3 regions of the Klebsiella sp. WP3-W18-ESBL-02 genome follow, and region 2 is predicted to be linked to each of the others. Evidence: predicted binding sites of a transcription regulator. Region 2 holds the regulator's gene; each other region holds the start of a gene.
What was found. Region 2 encodes Fur, which represses iron uptake genes when iron is present. Its sites were predicted from a motif close to ATAATAATGAGAACNACTATCAA; they were not measured.
Positions count from the first base shown of each region.

Region 1 (4,244 bases), 2.1 Mb from region 2:
GATAAAAACTTGCACCATCTGCTGGGCCAGCTGAGCTGGCTGGTGGAGCAGGCCGATGAGGGAAACCAAATACTGAAGCTGGATAACGGCCACGTTGAAGCCTTCGATCAGAATAGCGAACGGGTGGTGTTGTTGAATCGGGTTAAAAACGCGCTGGACTGGGGCGGCTTTGTCCTCTACGCCCAGCCGATCAGAAAGCCGTCGGGGGAAGGGTATTACGAAATTTTAAGCCGTCTCGTCGACGCCAGCGGGGTTGTGACGCCGGATAAGTTTATTCCCGTGCTGGCCCAGTTCAACCTCAGCAAGCGCTTTGATATGCAGGTGCTCGAGTATTTGTTCAGCTCGCTCGACGATCTTCCGGGAATGAGCTTCTCGGTAAATTTGATGCCCTACACGCTTATGCAGAAGGGCAGCGCGGCTGAAATCATCGCGCTGTTCCGCCGCTATCGCGTCGACGTGAAGCGCATCATTATTGAGATTACCGAAGAGCAGGCTTTCTCTAATTCTGACGTTAGCGTGGCCAACATCCAGCAGCTGCGCCAGTTTGGTTGCCTGATTGCGATTGATGACTTCGGCACCGGCTACGCCAACTATGAACGCCTGAAGCGTCTGGAAGCCGATATCATCAAGATTGACGGCTGCTTCGTGCGTGATGTTCTGAATAACCCGATGGACGCAATGATCATCCGTTCTATTTGCGAGCTGGCGAAGGTGCGCAATCTGTCGGTGGTGGCAGAGTATGTGGAAACAGAAGAGCAGCAAGCGCTGCTGTCGCGCCTTGGCGTGCACTACATGCAGGGGTACCTGATTGATAAACCTCGCCCGCTGTGGCAGCTTGAAAACAAAAAAAAAGGCCTGTAACAACGTTACAGGCCCTGTGATGCTCAAGCGTCGCGTTACAGCACCAGCGCGGCGATAGAAGCAGACAGCACGCTCACCAGCGTAGAACCGTAAACCAGCTTCAGGCCGAAGCGGGACACCACGTTGCCCTGCTCTTCGTTCAGGCCTTTAATCGCACCCGCAATGATACCGATGGAAGAGAAGTTGGCGAAGGACACCAGGAAGACGGAGATGATGCCCACCGCGCGCGGAGAGAGGTCTGCGGCAATTTTCTGCAGATCCATCATCGCAACGAATTCGTTGGATACCAGCTTGGTGGCCATAATGCTGCCGACCTGCAGGGATTCGCTAGCCGGTACACCCATGATCCAGGCAACCGGATAGAAGATGTAGCCCAGAATACCCTGGAAGGAGATGCTGTAGCCGAACCAACCGGTGACGGTCGCGAACAGGGCGTTCAGGGCGGCGATCAGGGCGATGAAGCCGATCAGCATAGCAGCAACGATAATCGCAACTTTGAAGCCTGCCAGAATGTATTCACCCAGCATTTCGAAGAAGCTCTGGCCTTCGTGCAGGTTGGACATCTGAATGTTTTCTTCGCTGGCATCCACGCGGTACGGGTTGATCAGCGACAGTACGATAAAGGTGCTGAACATGTTCAGTACCAGCGCCGCAACAACATACTTCGGCTCCAGCATGGTCATGTAGGCGCCAACGATAGACATGGAAACGGTAGACATCGCCGTGGCCGCCATGGTGTACATGCGGTTGCGGGACATTTTACCCAGGATGTCTTTATAGGCGATGAAGTTTTCAGACTGGCCCAGAATCAGAGAGCTGACGGCGTTGAACGACTCCAGTTTGCCCATACCGTTGACTTTAGACAGCACGGTACCAATGGCGCGAATGATAATCGGCAGGATGCGGATATGCTGCAGAATACCGATCAGCGCGGAGATGAAGACGATAGGGCACAGGACCTTCAGGAAGAAGAACGCCAGACCTTTGTCGTTCATGCTACCAAAGACGAAGTTGGTCCCTTCGTTAGCAAAGCCGAGAAGTTTTTCGAACATCTCGGAGAAGCCTCTTACAAAACCCAGACCGATATCGGAGTTCAGGAAGAACCATGCCAGCAGCACTTCAATGACCAGTAGCTGGATAACGTAACGAATGCGAATCTGTTTGCGGTTGGAACTGACCAGCAGGGCCAGAATCCCAACCACCACGAGCGCGAGAATAAAATGCAAGACGCGGTCCATATTTGCTCCAAACATGAGGCGGGTTAAATTTTCGTGCACATTCTATGTAACACAGTTAAATAAAACGAGATCTGTCTCTCACTATATTCAGAACCTGTGAGCAAACTCAAAATTAGTGATCAACCATGCATTTTTGTGATGTTAAGTAAATGTATGAAAAGTTTCCATGTTGTACTACTCTCTTGTAAAGCGTATACCAAACCTTCCTAACCTCCAGTCTGGCTATTGGTTCCGGCTATCAGAGTAATCATTATCACCTTCCCAAATGAACTTGATAATCATTCTCATTGTGTTAGCTTAAAACATAGCAAAGGCTATGTTTTTGAGGCAGAGAATGACAAACAGTCGGATTGAAACAAATCGTTGTCGCACCGCGCGCCGTATGCGACTCGCGCTGATGGGGCCGGCATTTATTGCCGCGATCGGCTATATCGATCCGGGTAATTTTGCGACCAATATTCAGGCGGGCGCCAGCTTCGGCTACCAGCTGCTGTGGGTGGTGGTCTGGGCAAACCTGATGGCGATGCTGATTCAGGTGCTGTCAGCGAAGCTTGGCATTGCGACCGGCAAAAACCTCGCAGAGCAGATTCGTGACCATTATCCGCGTCCGGTCGTGTGGTTTTACTGGGTACAGGCGGAAATTATCGCCATGGCGACCGATCTGGCCGAATTTATCGGCGCTGCGATCGGCTTTAAGCTGATCCTCGGCATTTCTCTTTTACAAGGCGCGGTATTGACCGGTATCGCCACCTTCCTGATTCTGATGCTGCAGCGTCGCGGGCAAAAACCGCTGGAAAAAGTGATTGGTGGTCTGCTGCTGTTCGTCGCAGCGGCGTATATTGTGGAGCTGATTTTCTCTCAGCCCGCGCTGGGGCCGCTGGCCAAAGGCATGATTCTGCCATCGCTGCCGAACGGCGAGGCGGTCTACCTGGCGGCGGGCGTGCTGGGGGCGACCATCATGCCGCACGTGATTTATTTGCATTCCTCGCTGACTCAGCATCTGCACGGCGGCACCGCCAAAGAGCGCTACCAGGCCACGCGCTGGGATGTTGCCATCGCTATGACCATCGCTGGTTTCGTCAATCTGGCGATGATGGCCACCGCTGCGGCGGCGTTCCACTTCCACGGGCATACCGGTATTACCGATCTCGATCAGGCCTATTTAACGCTGGAACCCCTGCTGAGTCACGCGGCGGCAACGATTTTTGGTCTTAGCCTGATTGCCGCCGGCTTATCGTCTACGGTCGTGGGCACGCTGGCCGGACAGGTTGTCATGCAGGGCTTTATTCGCTTCCACATCCCCCTGTGGTTCCGACGGACCATCACCATGTTACCTTCGTTTATCGTCATCCTGATGGGGCTGGACCCGACGCGAATTCTGGTGATGAGTCAGGTACTGCTCAGTTTCGGTATTGCGCTGGCACTGGTGCCGCTGCTGATTTTTACCAGCGACGGCAAGCTGATGGGGGAACTGGTGAATACCCGCTGGATTAAGCGCATTGGCTGGGCCATTGTGGCCGTCGTGGTGGCGCTCAACGGCTGGCTGCTGATAGGCACACTGTTTAATTAACGTTCCGCTTACCGTGACCCGCTACAGGTCACGGTTTGCCAGCGGTTTTTTCGCTAAGCTGGGCTTTGCGCCAAACAGCAGCGAACGCTAATGAACTCTTTTGATCTCTCCTTTTTAAAATATCTGCAGGATAACAGCCCGCTGGCGGTCGATCGCGCGGTGCTACGCTTTGGCAAAACCCTCTCCACGCTCAAACGCACCATGAAAGAGCTGAATGAACTGCTGCCGGAAGAGGTTCAGATTCACCTTGATAATCCATTCATTACCACCCGTATTGGTTACAGCGAGTATATTCAGTTTTTACAGCGCGTACGTTTTAACCGCTATCTCACCACCGGCGAGGAGCGAGTCCAGGATCTTTTCGTTGCGCTGTGTCTGAACGATGTCGTCAATAAAAACGAGTACTATAAAAAATTCAACGTTAGCGCAGGGACGGTGAAAAACGATAACCCGCTGATGCTCAGCCGGGTACAGGAGAGCGGGCTAACGCTGCTGAGCATTCCGCGCAAAGGTTCACAGCTGGTGGGCGACGAATTTCGCCTGCGCCTGGCTGCCTGCATGTCGATTCTCAAAAC
Region 1 covers NZ_AP021972.1:1,501,629-1,505,872, forward strand. Annotated here, with positions in the region: gene H7R56_RS07185 (sensor domain-containing phosphodiesterase) at 1-861, shown strand, start outside; gene nupC (nucleoside permease NupC) at 897-2,099, opposite strand; gene H7R56_RS07195 (Nramp family divalent metal transporter) at 2,434-3,669, shown strand; gene H7R56_RS07200 (BglG family transcription antiterminator) at 3,760-4,244, shown strand, end outside.
Region 1: a site for Fur is predicted at 2,371-2,393, ahead of H7R56_RS07195 (Nramp family divalent metal transporter). Genes of this name have one in related genera too.

Region 2 (4,244 bases):
TTCCCACTCCACCTGGAACGCTAACCTTGATTTCCAGTCTGGCTATGCGGCTGACATGTTCGGTATTGATATTGCGGCGTTTACCGCAATTGAAATGGCGGAAAGCAGCGAAAGTGGCCACCCGAACGAAATTGCCTTCTCGTCGAAAAACAAAGGTTACAGCGAAGATTACAGCGGCGATAAGAGCGGTATCAGCCTGTATAAAGCGGCAGCTAAATTTAAACTGGGCCCAACCTGGGCACGTGCCGGTTACATTCAGCCAACCGGTCAAACCCTGCTGGCGCCGCACTGGAGCTTTATGCCGGGTACCTATCAGGGTGCTGAAGCCGGGGCGAATTTCGACTACGGCGACAACGGTGCGCTGAGCTTCTCGTACATGTGGACCAACGAGTATAAAGCGCCGTGGCACCTGGAGATGGACGACTTCTATCAGGCCGATAAGAAGACCAAGGTTGATTATCTGCACTCCGTTGGCGCGAAATATGATTTCAAAAACAACCTGGTGCTGGAAGCGGCATTCGGTCAGGCGGAAGGGTATGTTGATCAGTACTTCGCCAAAGCCAGCTACAAGTTTGATATTCCTGGCGGCCCGCTGACCACCAGCTACCAGTTCTACGGTACGCGCGACAAGGTTAACGACGGCAGCGTAAACGATATCTATGATGGCACCGCCTGGCTGCAGGCGCTGACATTCGGCTACAAGCTGAACGAAGTCTTTGACTTCCGCCTGGAAGGGACCTGGGTTAAGGCCGACGGTCAGCAGGGTTACTTCCTGCAACGTATGACCCCGACCTACGCATCGTCCAACGGTCGTCTGGATATCTGGTGGGATAACCGTTCTGACTTCAACGCCAACGGCGAAAAGGCGGTCTTCTTCGGTACCATGTATGACCTGAAGAACTGGAACCTGCCGGGCTGGGCAGTAGGGGCTTCCTATGTTTATGCATGGGATGCGAAGCCAGCGACCTGGCAGAGCAACCCGGATGCTTACTACAACAAAAACAACACTATCAGAGAGTCTGCATACAGTCTGGATGCGATGTACACCGTACAGGAAGGCCGCGCGAAGGGTACGCTCTTCAAACTGCACTTCACTCAGTATGACAACCACTCCGATATCCCGAGCTGGGGCGGTGGTTACGGCAACATCTTCCAGGATGAGCGCGACGTGAAATTCATGGTTATCGCTCCGTTCACTATTTTCTGATGCATGATGCGGCAGGGGGAGACCTCTGCCGCCGCTAAGAGGCTCATCGTATGAAAAAACTGATTATGGTTGCTCTGATGGCCGCAGGGCTGACCGCCTGTGTTCAGCCGCCAGCGCCAAAAGAAGACAGCAAGCTGAAGGATGCCTACAGCGCCTGTATCAACACCGCGCAGGGTAATCCGGATAAAATCGAAGCCTGCCAAAGCGTGCTGAACGTGCTGAAACAAGAGAAGCAGCACCAGCAGTTTGCTAACCAGGAAAGCGTGCGCGTGCTGGATTATCAGCAGTGCATTCAGGCAACCCGTACCGGTAACGACCAGGCGGTAAAAGCCAAATGCGATAAAATGTGGCAGGAAATTCGCAGCAACAATACTCCTGCGCAAAAATAAATATTCCGCCACGCTAATAACTGAAAAAACCGCTGCTTGCAGCGGTTTTTTTATGGCCAATATCTGACGGCAGGCGAAAAAAAACCAGCGGATAGCGCTGGTTTTTAACGAAGACGACGCGTTATTTTTCTACGGCGTCGTGAGCGTGTTCATCTTCACGGCAGTCGCCTTCAGCGCAGTGGCCGTACAGATAAAGACTATGGTTAGTCAGGCGAATACCGTGCTTCGCGGCGATTTCACGCTGGCGAGCTTCAATGGAATCATCGCTAAACTCGATCACTTTCCCGCAATCAAGGCAGATCAGGTGATCGTGGTGATGCTGCTGGGTCAGTTCGAAAACGGATTTGCCGCCTTCAAAGTTATGACGGGTAACGATGCCAGCATCGTCAAACTGGTTCAGGACGCGGTAAACCGTCGCCAGACCAATTTCTTCACCCATGTCGATCAGGCGTTTGTATAAGTCTTCCGCACTGACATGGTGGTTGTCCGGCCCCTGAAGCACTTCCAGGATCTTTAACCGTGGAAGTGTGACTTTCAGGCCAGCCTTCTTTAATGCGGTATTATTGTCAGTCATGCGGAATCTGTCCTGTTGCTAAACGATTAACTTCCATCAGCGAAAGTATCACAGAGAATTCACCCGTTTTAATGCGTCTCATTATAGAATGACCCTATTGAAATGAAAACAGCAAGACTTGGGTAAACTAAGCTTTCAAAAACGAGGCTTCATCGACAAACTCCCGATGAGACCGCGCTAAATCAGAAGATATTGTACAGGTATGCGCTAAAAAGTTAAAAAAATGTAGCTATTATTTTGATTGCTTTTACCTATTAATGAGGCGCAATTTCATAATTGCGCCTCATTATCATCAGGCGTTTTTAATTTCGTCCAGGTGCAGTTCTTCCGCGACCTGTTTAACCCATTTTTCAACGCGCTCTGCGGTCAGCTCCGGCTGACGATCTTCGTCAATGGCCAGACCGACAAAGTGGTCGTCATCGGCCAGACCTTTAGAGGCTTCAAAATGGTAGCCCGCGGTCGGCCAGTGGCCGACGATGGTGGCGCCGTTTGGTTCAATGATGTCACGGATGGTGCCCAGCGCATCGCAGAAGTATTCCGCATAATCTTCCTGATCGCCGCAGCCGAACAGCGCAACCAGCTTACCGTTGAAGTCCACTTCTTCCAGTGATGGGAAGAAATCATCCCAGTCGCACTGTGCTTCACCGTAGTACCAGGTCGGGATACCCAGCAGCAGGATATCGTAGCCCGCCAGGTCTTCTTTGCTGCTCTTGGCAATGTCGTGAACGTCTGCGACATCTTTACCAAGCTGTTTTTGAATCATTTTTGCGATATTTTCGGTGTTCCCGGTGTCGCTACCGAAGAAGATGCCAACGATTGCCATGAGTAAAATAACCTCTTGAAACTTAATGATATGGTGGTGGCTTATTGCCCACAGATAAGGGCAATCATAGCAGAACAGAGAAGCGTGCGGAAACAGCTATCGTGCCGGACTGCACACTCTGCTACATGAAAGTGTGTTCTGGGGGATTTTTCAGACGTTCCCCTGTCCGTGCAACAGGGCTAACTGGCTCATCAGAATTTCTTCGATGAGTTCGCTACGGCTCATGTCACGGGCAGTTGCCAGCTCGTTAAGCGCATCAACGGCGTCGCTGTTCAGTTTGAGCTCGACGCGCTTAAGCCCGCGAACTTTATCGCGTTTGAGCTGATTGCGCTTATTAATGCGGAGCTGTTCGTCACGCGAAAGCGGATTGGTTTTGGGTCTTCCCGGCCGACGCTCATTTGCGAACAAATCTAATGTCGTACGGTCCGTTTGTTCTTTTGCCATGGTTCAGAGTGACTTCGGGGAAACAAGCTACCGGGCGGTGCCCGATGCAGACAGCGCGCAATCATACAACAGTGGGGCCCGCACGCCAACGACCACGGCCATTCTGACGCGCGGTCGATGCATTTTTAATCACTCTGCGAGGTAGCGGCGGATGGCACGCAGTACCGCATCCGGTTTTTCCGCGTGCACCCAGTGTCCTGCACCGGCAATGACGTGCGCTCTGGCCTGCGGGAACTGGGCGAGCAGATCGGCGCGGTAGGCTTCCGTAACGTACGGCGAGTTGCCGCCGGGAATAAACAGTGCCGGATGATCCCAGGCCGGAATGGCCTCCCAGCCCACGATATGCGGGTATTGTTCCCACAGCACCGGTACGTTAAAGCGCCAACCGCCGTCAACGAACGACTTCAGCAGGAATTGAATGACGCCCTCTTGATGCAAATACTCGCGCATGACCGTTGCCGCTTGTTGGCGAGTGGCAACTCCGGCGCTGGTGACGGCGTTAATGGCGGCAAAAATCTCATCGTGACGGCGCACGTGGTAGTCCACCGGCGCAATATCGATCGCGACCAGGCGGTCAATCCGCTCCGGAGCCAGCGCGGTCATCGCCATGACGGCTTTACCACCCATGGAATGGCCAATCAGCGTGGCTTTTTCAATCTGGTTGGCGTCCAGGGTATCCAGCAGATCCTGCGCCATGGCCGGATAGTTCATCTCGTCGGCGCGAGGAGACAATCCGTGGTTACGCATATCGACCTGAATGATGTCGTGGTCAGAAACCAGGTCACGCGCCAGGATGCCCAGGTTATC
Region 2 covers NZ_AP021972.1:3,562,870-3,567,113, reverse strand. Annotated here, with positions in the region: gene chiP (chitoporin ChiP) at 1-1,207, shown strand, start outside; gene chiQ (ChiQ/YbfN family lipoprotein) at 1,258-1,596, shown strand; gene fur (ferric iron uptake transcriptional regulator) at 1,718-2,170, opposite strand; gene fldA (flavodoxin FldA) at 2,463-2,993, opposite strand; gene ybfE (LexA regulated protein) at 3,144-3,437, opposite strand; gene ybfF (esterase) at 3,567-4,244, opposite strand, start outside.

Region 3 (4,244 bases), 830 kb from region 2:
CTGTGCGAAGGTGGCGGAATTGGTAGACGCGCTAGCTTCAGGTGTTAGTGTCCTTACGGATGTGGGGGTTCGAGTCCCCCCCCTCGCACCAGTTTTCTCGCTCTCTTCTTCGTGTTTCCTTCCTGTCTATTCCATCAGCTTTACATTCATCGCAATCAGCACAATACCGCCCATTAACGCAATGCAAGACGGTAACAGGACGAAGTGTCGCAGCCGACGATGCCAGATCATAGCGCTGCTCAACAGCAGTCCACACACAATGACCCCGCGCCAGACGTCAGTTGAGAGCCCCAGGGTACTCAGCAGTGCCAGTACAGCGCCCGGAATCAGAACGCCCCAGCCGCTACCTAACGTTTTTTGCAACATGATCCGACCCACTCAAATGATAATGATTACCAATATCATATGATGTTTTTTGTTATTTGTCTGCACTTGCGCTAAGGTTTCATAATCATTAATGACATGCATATTATATGGTGTTAAGTTGTATAAAAAATCAGCATGTCGCATATAAAGAAATTGCGCTATTCCTACTGCATTATTCTGTTTTTAATGCGTTTATTTATTTAAGGCTGACTACAACTTCAAACAATGACCGTACAATCATGGCGCACGCTGCGTGCGCAAAAATATCAGCTCACGTTCCGGCTGTTTTTGTTTCTGAACCTGATTTCATCGACGCTCTCGGTGTTCAGCCCGATATATGATGTAAATATATTTCCTCTGCCAGCGATGCTGATTGCGGTGGGCAGCAGCGTGATGCTGTTGTGGAACTGGCGCTACGCCCGGATAAAGCTGAACCTACCCATGGTTTCGGCGATATTCGGCTGTTTATGGGGCTGGCATATTTTAAGTAAAACTTTTGCGTTGCCGACAATAAATGACAATTTTCAGCTGGTTGCGCTATTTAGCGTGTTATTTGTTGGCACCATTGCTTTTTCCAATAATATTGTCGCGTTTGCGCTGCATTCACTCCCCACATTTATTGTTTGCCTGTTTACCAGCAATACCACCGAGTGGTGGCGTATGGCCTATTGTTTTGCCCTACCGTTAATCGGTATTGCGATTCAACACGTCATCCAGCGGCGCAACGACAAATTTGCGCAAGGGCTGATGTATAAGCTGCTGGAAGAGCGTGAAACGCTCAACGGCCTGAGCATGCTCGACCCGTTGACCGGCCTGTATAACCGTCGTGGCTTTCAGTTTCGCCTGGATTCGCTCAAAGCGCTCGGCCCCGCTCAGCACTCGGTCCTGCTGCTGGATATCGACCATTTCAAGGCCTACAACGACCATTACGGCCATATGATGGGCGACCAGGCCCTGATGCGCGTCTCCGCCGCCATTCGTAACGCCGTACGTTCTCGGGATATTGTGACCCGCTTCGGCGGCGAAGAGTTTATGGTGCTGCTGCCGCAGTGCGACATCACCAACGCCATGCAAACGGCAGAACGGATTCGCCAGCATGTCTACGATCTCAAAATTCCACATATGTTTAATGCCGCCGTCGCAACACATGTCACCGTCAGCATCGGCGTCGCGCCGCTGGAAGATAACAATATCGACGCCGCTATCCAGAGAGCGGATAAAGCGCTGTATGAAGCCAAAAACATGGGGCGCAACAACGCGCTAACCAGCGAACAGCTCCCCGCAGCCTGAGTTCACAAAAAATGGGTGCAGGCGACAAATCGCTTGCGCTCACTTTTATCTATAGCTACGATTGCTAATCATTATCATTTATATTTTTATCTCGTTAATCCTATGGCCTATCGTTCCGCACCGATCGCTGATGACCTCATCTGGCGCACGCCGCTCCCTCCACGGGAAAATGCGCTTGCGGAATCAGTACGTGCCAAAATTGCCGAATATCGCCCGCATATGCTGGAAATGTTTCGACTTAACGAGAGCGCCCCGGGCAACGCTAAAACGCTAGCCGAATGGACCCGGCCTACCGAATTGACCTCACTGCTGGCCATCTACTCCGATCACATCTATCGCAACCAGCCGATGCAGCCGCGCGAAAACAAGCCGCTGATTTCGCTGTGGGCACAGTGGTATATCGGCCTGATGGTGCCGCCGCTGATGCTGGCACTGCTGACCGAATCATCTGCGATTTCCGTTTCACCGGAGCATTTCCTGGTTGAGTTTCACGAGACTGGCCGTGCGGCCTGCTTCTGGGCCGACGTACATTGCGACCAACGGGTCAGCAACATGCCGTGGGATCGGCGGTTGGACAGTTTAGTCACTGAAGGATTAATACCGGTTGTGAACGCGCTGGAAGCCACCGGCGAGATTAACGGCAGACTTATCTGGAGTAATACCGGCTATTTAATTAACTGGTATCTAGGTGAGATGATCGCGCTGCTTGGGGAAGAACAGGTTAGTCTCCTGCGTCAGCGCTATTTCCTGACCAGGACGCTCGCCGACGGCCGCGATAACCCGCTGTGGCGTACTGTGGTTGAAAGGGACGGTCGCCTGGTGCGACGCACCTGCTGCCAGCGCTACCGCCTGCCGGACGTCAAGCAGTGCGGTGACTGCACGCTTAACTAACCGACGGGGCGAATGCCCCGTCGTTTCACTGCCTATCAGGCAACCTGCTGGCTCTCTTCCTCCGCACGCTGCGCTTCTTCTTCTTCCTGTGCTAACAGCTGTTTTTCATACACTTTGAAGAACGGGTAGTAGATGATGGCCGACACACAGGCCAGCAGCACCACCAGAATCGCCGCACGGAAATCCCAGCCAAGCGCCCATGCGCCGCCGATCGGTGCCGGGGCAGTCCACGGCACGACGGAGATCACTCGACCGATCAGATCCAGTTTCATTGCCGCCCAGGCCAGAACGGCGTTCACCATCGGCGCCAACAGGAACGGAATAAAGAACACCGGGTTCATGACGATTGGTGTTCCGAAAATAACCGGTTCGTTAATGTTGAACAGGCTTGGCACCACGCTCAGACGGCCGATGGAGCGCAGGTGCGCCGAGCGGCTGCGCAGGTAGCAGAACACCAGTCCCATGGTCGCCCCCGAGCCGCCCACCACCACGAAGAAGGTCCAGAATGCTTCCATAAAGATGTGCGGCAGCGGTGCCCCCTGCGCTAGCGCAGTTTGGTTCAGGCCGAGGTTGGTCAGCCAGAACATTTGCAGCATACCGGACACGATAGCCGCACCGTGGATCCCCGCAAACCACAGCAGGTGGCCAATCAATACCGCCAGCAATATAGCCGGTAAGGAGTCAGCCGCGGAAACGAGCGGTTTAAACAGCGACATGATCGCCTGCGGGATCAGCATGTCAAACTGGCTCTGAATGAACAGGCTCAGCGGGTAAAGCGTCAGTACGACCGCCAGCACTGGAATCAGCAGGTCGAAGGAGTTTTTGATCATCGGCGGGACCTGATCCGGCAAACGGATCCCGATGTTGCGAACCTTCAGAAAACGCATCATCTCTACGCAGTATACGGCGACCAGAATAGCCGTGAAGATCCCGGTACCACCGAGGCTATCGACCGGCAGATGGCCTTCCGTTTTCGGCGCGGCAACCAGCAGGAACGCCATGATCGACAGCATCGAGCACATAAACGGATCGAGCTGGTTGGTTTTTTCGTAATGTTTGCCTAAGTTGTAGGAGATAGCGGCGCAGATGTAGATGGACATGATGCCCATCGTCATATCAAACGGCGTCAGAATCCGGCCCTCAAACTCTTTTGCCAGGTCTAGCCACGCGCGGGCAAACCCCCAGGTGGTGTCCGGCGAGAACGGCGGATAGGCAAACACCAGTAGAAACGATCCCACAATCATAAAAGGCATAGCGGAAATAAAACCGTCACGGATAGCCATGACGTGGCGCTGGGATGAAATACGACCAGCAACGGGACTGACGTAGTTTTCTACAAAACGAAAGATCAGATTAAATGCAGCGTGATTAGCAGACATAGCAGCCCTCCTGACAGGCTTTAGACGTAAGCACAGCAACAACGATTTTGCCGACATACGACTGGGCTAACCGTGAACGCTTTGTAACAGCCGCGTAACGCGCCTGGCATATTGTTCATAGGGATACCGTTCATATATGGCTCTTATTATGGATACAAAGGAAGTTACCCTTGCAGTATCAATCCCCTGAAGACCAACTGCAACCGGTTACAGTAACCGGTTGCAGTGATTGTGAAGGAGATCCAGAAATCAAACAATTTTTGCACAACTTCGGCGCTTTATTTACAACCTGGGTAGCTTTATGACAGAGTGACTCGC
Region 3 covers NZ_AP021972.1:4,389,149-4,393,392, forward strand. Annotated here, with positions in the region: tRNA gene H7R56_RS21160 (tRNA-Leu) at 5-91, shown strand; gene H7R56_RS21165 (DUF1435 domain-containing protein) at 127-366, opposite strand; gene H7R56_RS21170 (GGDEF domain-containing protein) at 592-1,656, shown strand; gene fhuF (siderophore-iron reductase FhuF) at 1,759-2,547, shown strand; gene H7R56_RS21180 (PTS sugar transporter subunit IIC) at 2,583-3,926, opposite strand.
Region 3: a site for Fur is predicted at 1,718-1,740, ahead of fhuF (siderophore-iron reductase FhuF). Genes of this name have one in related genera too.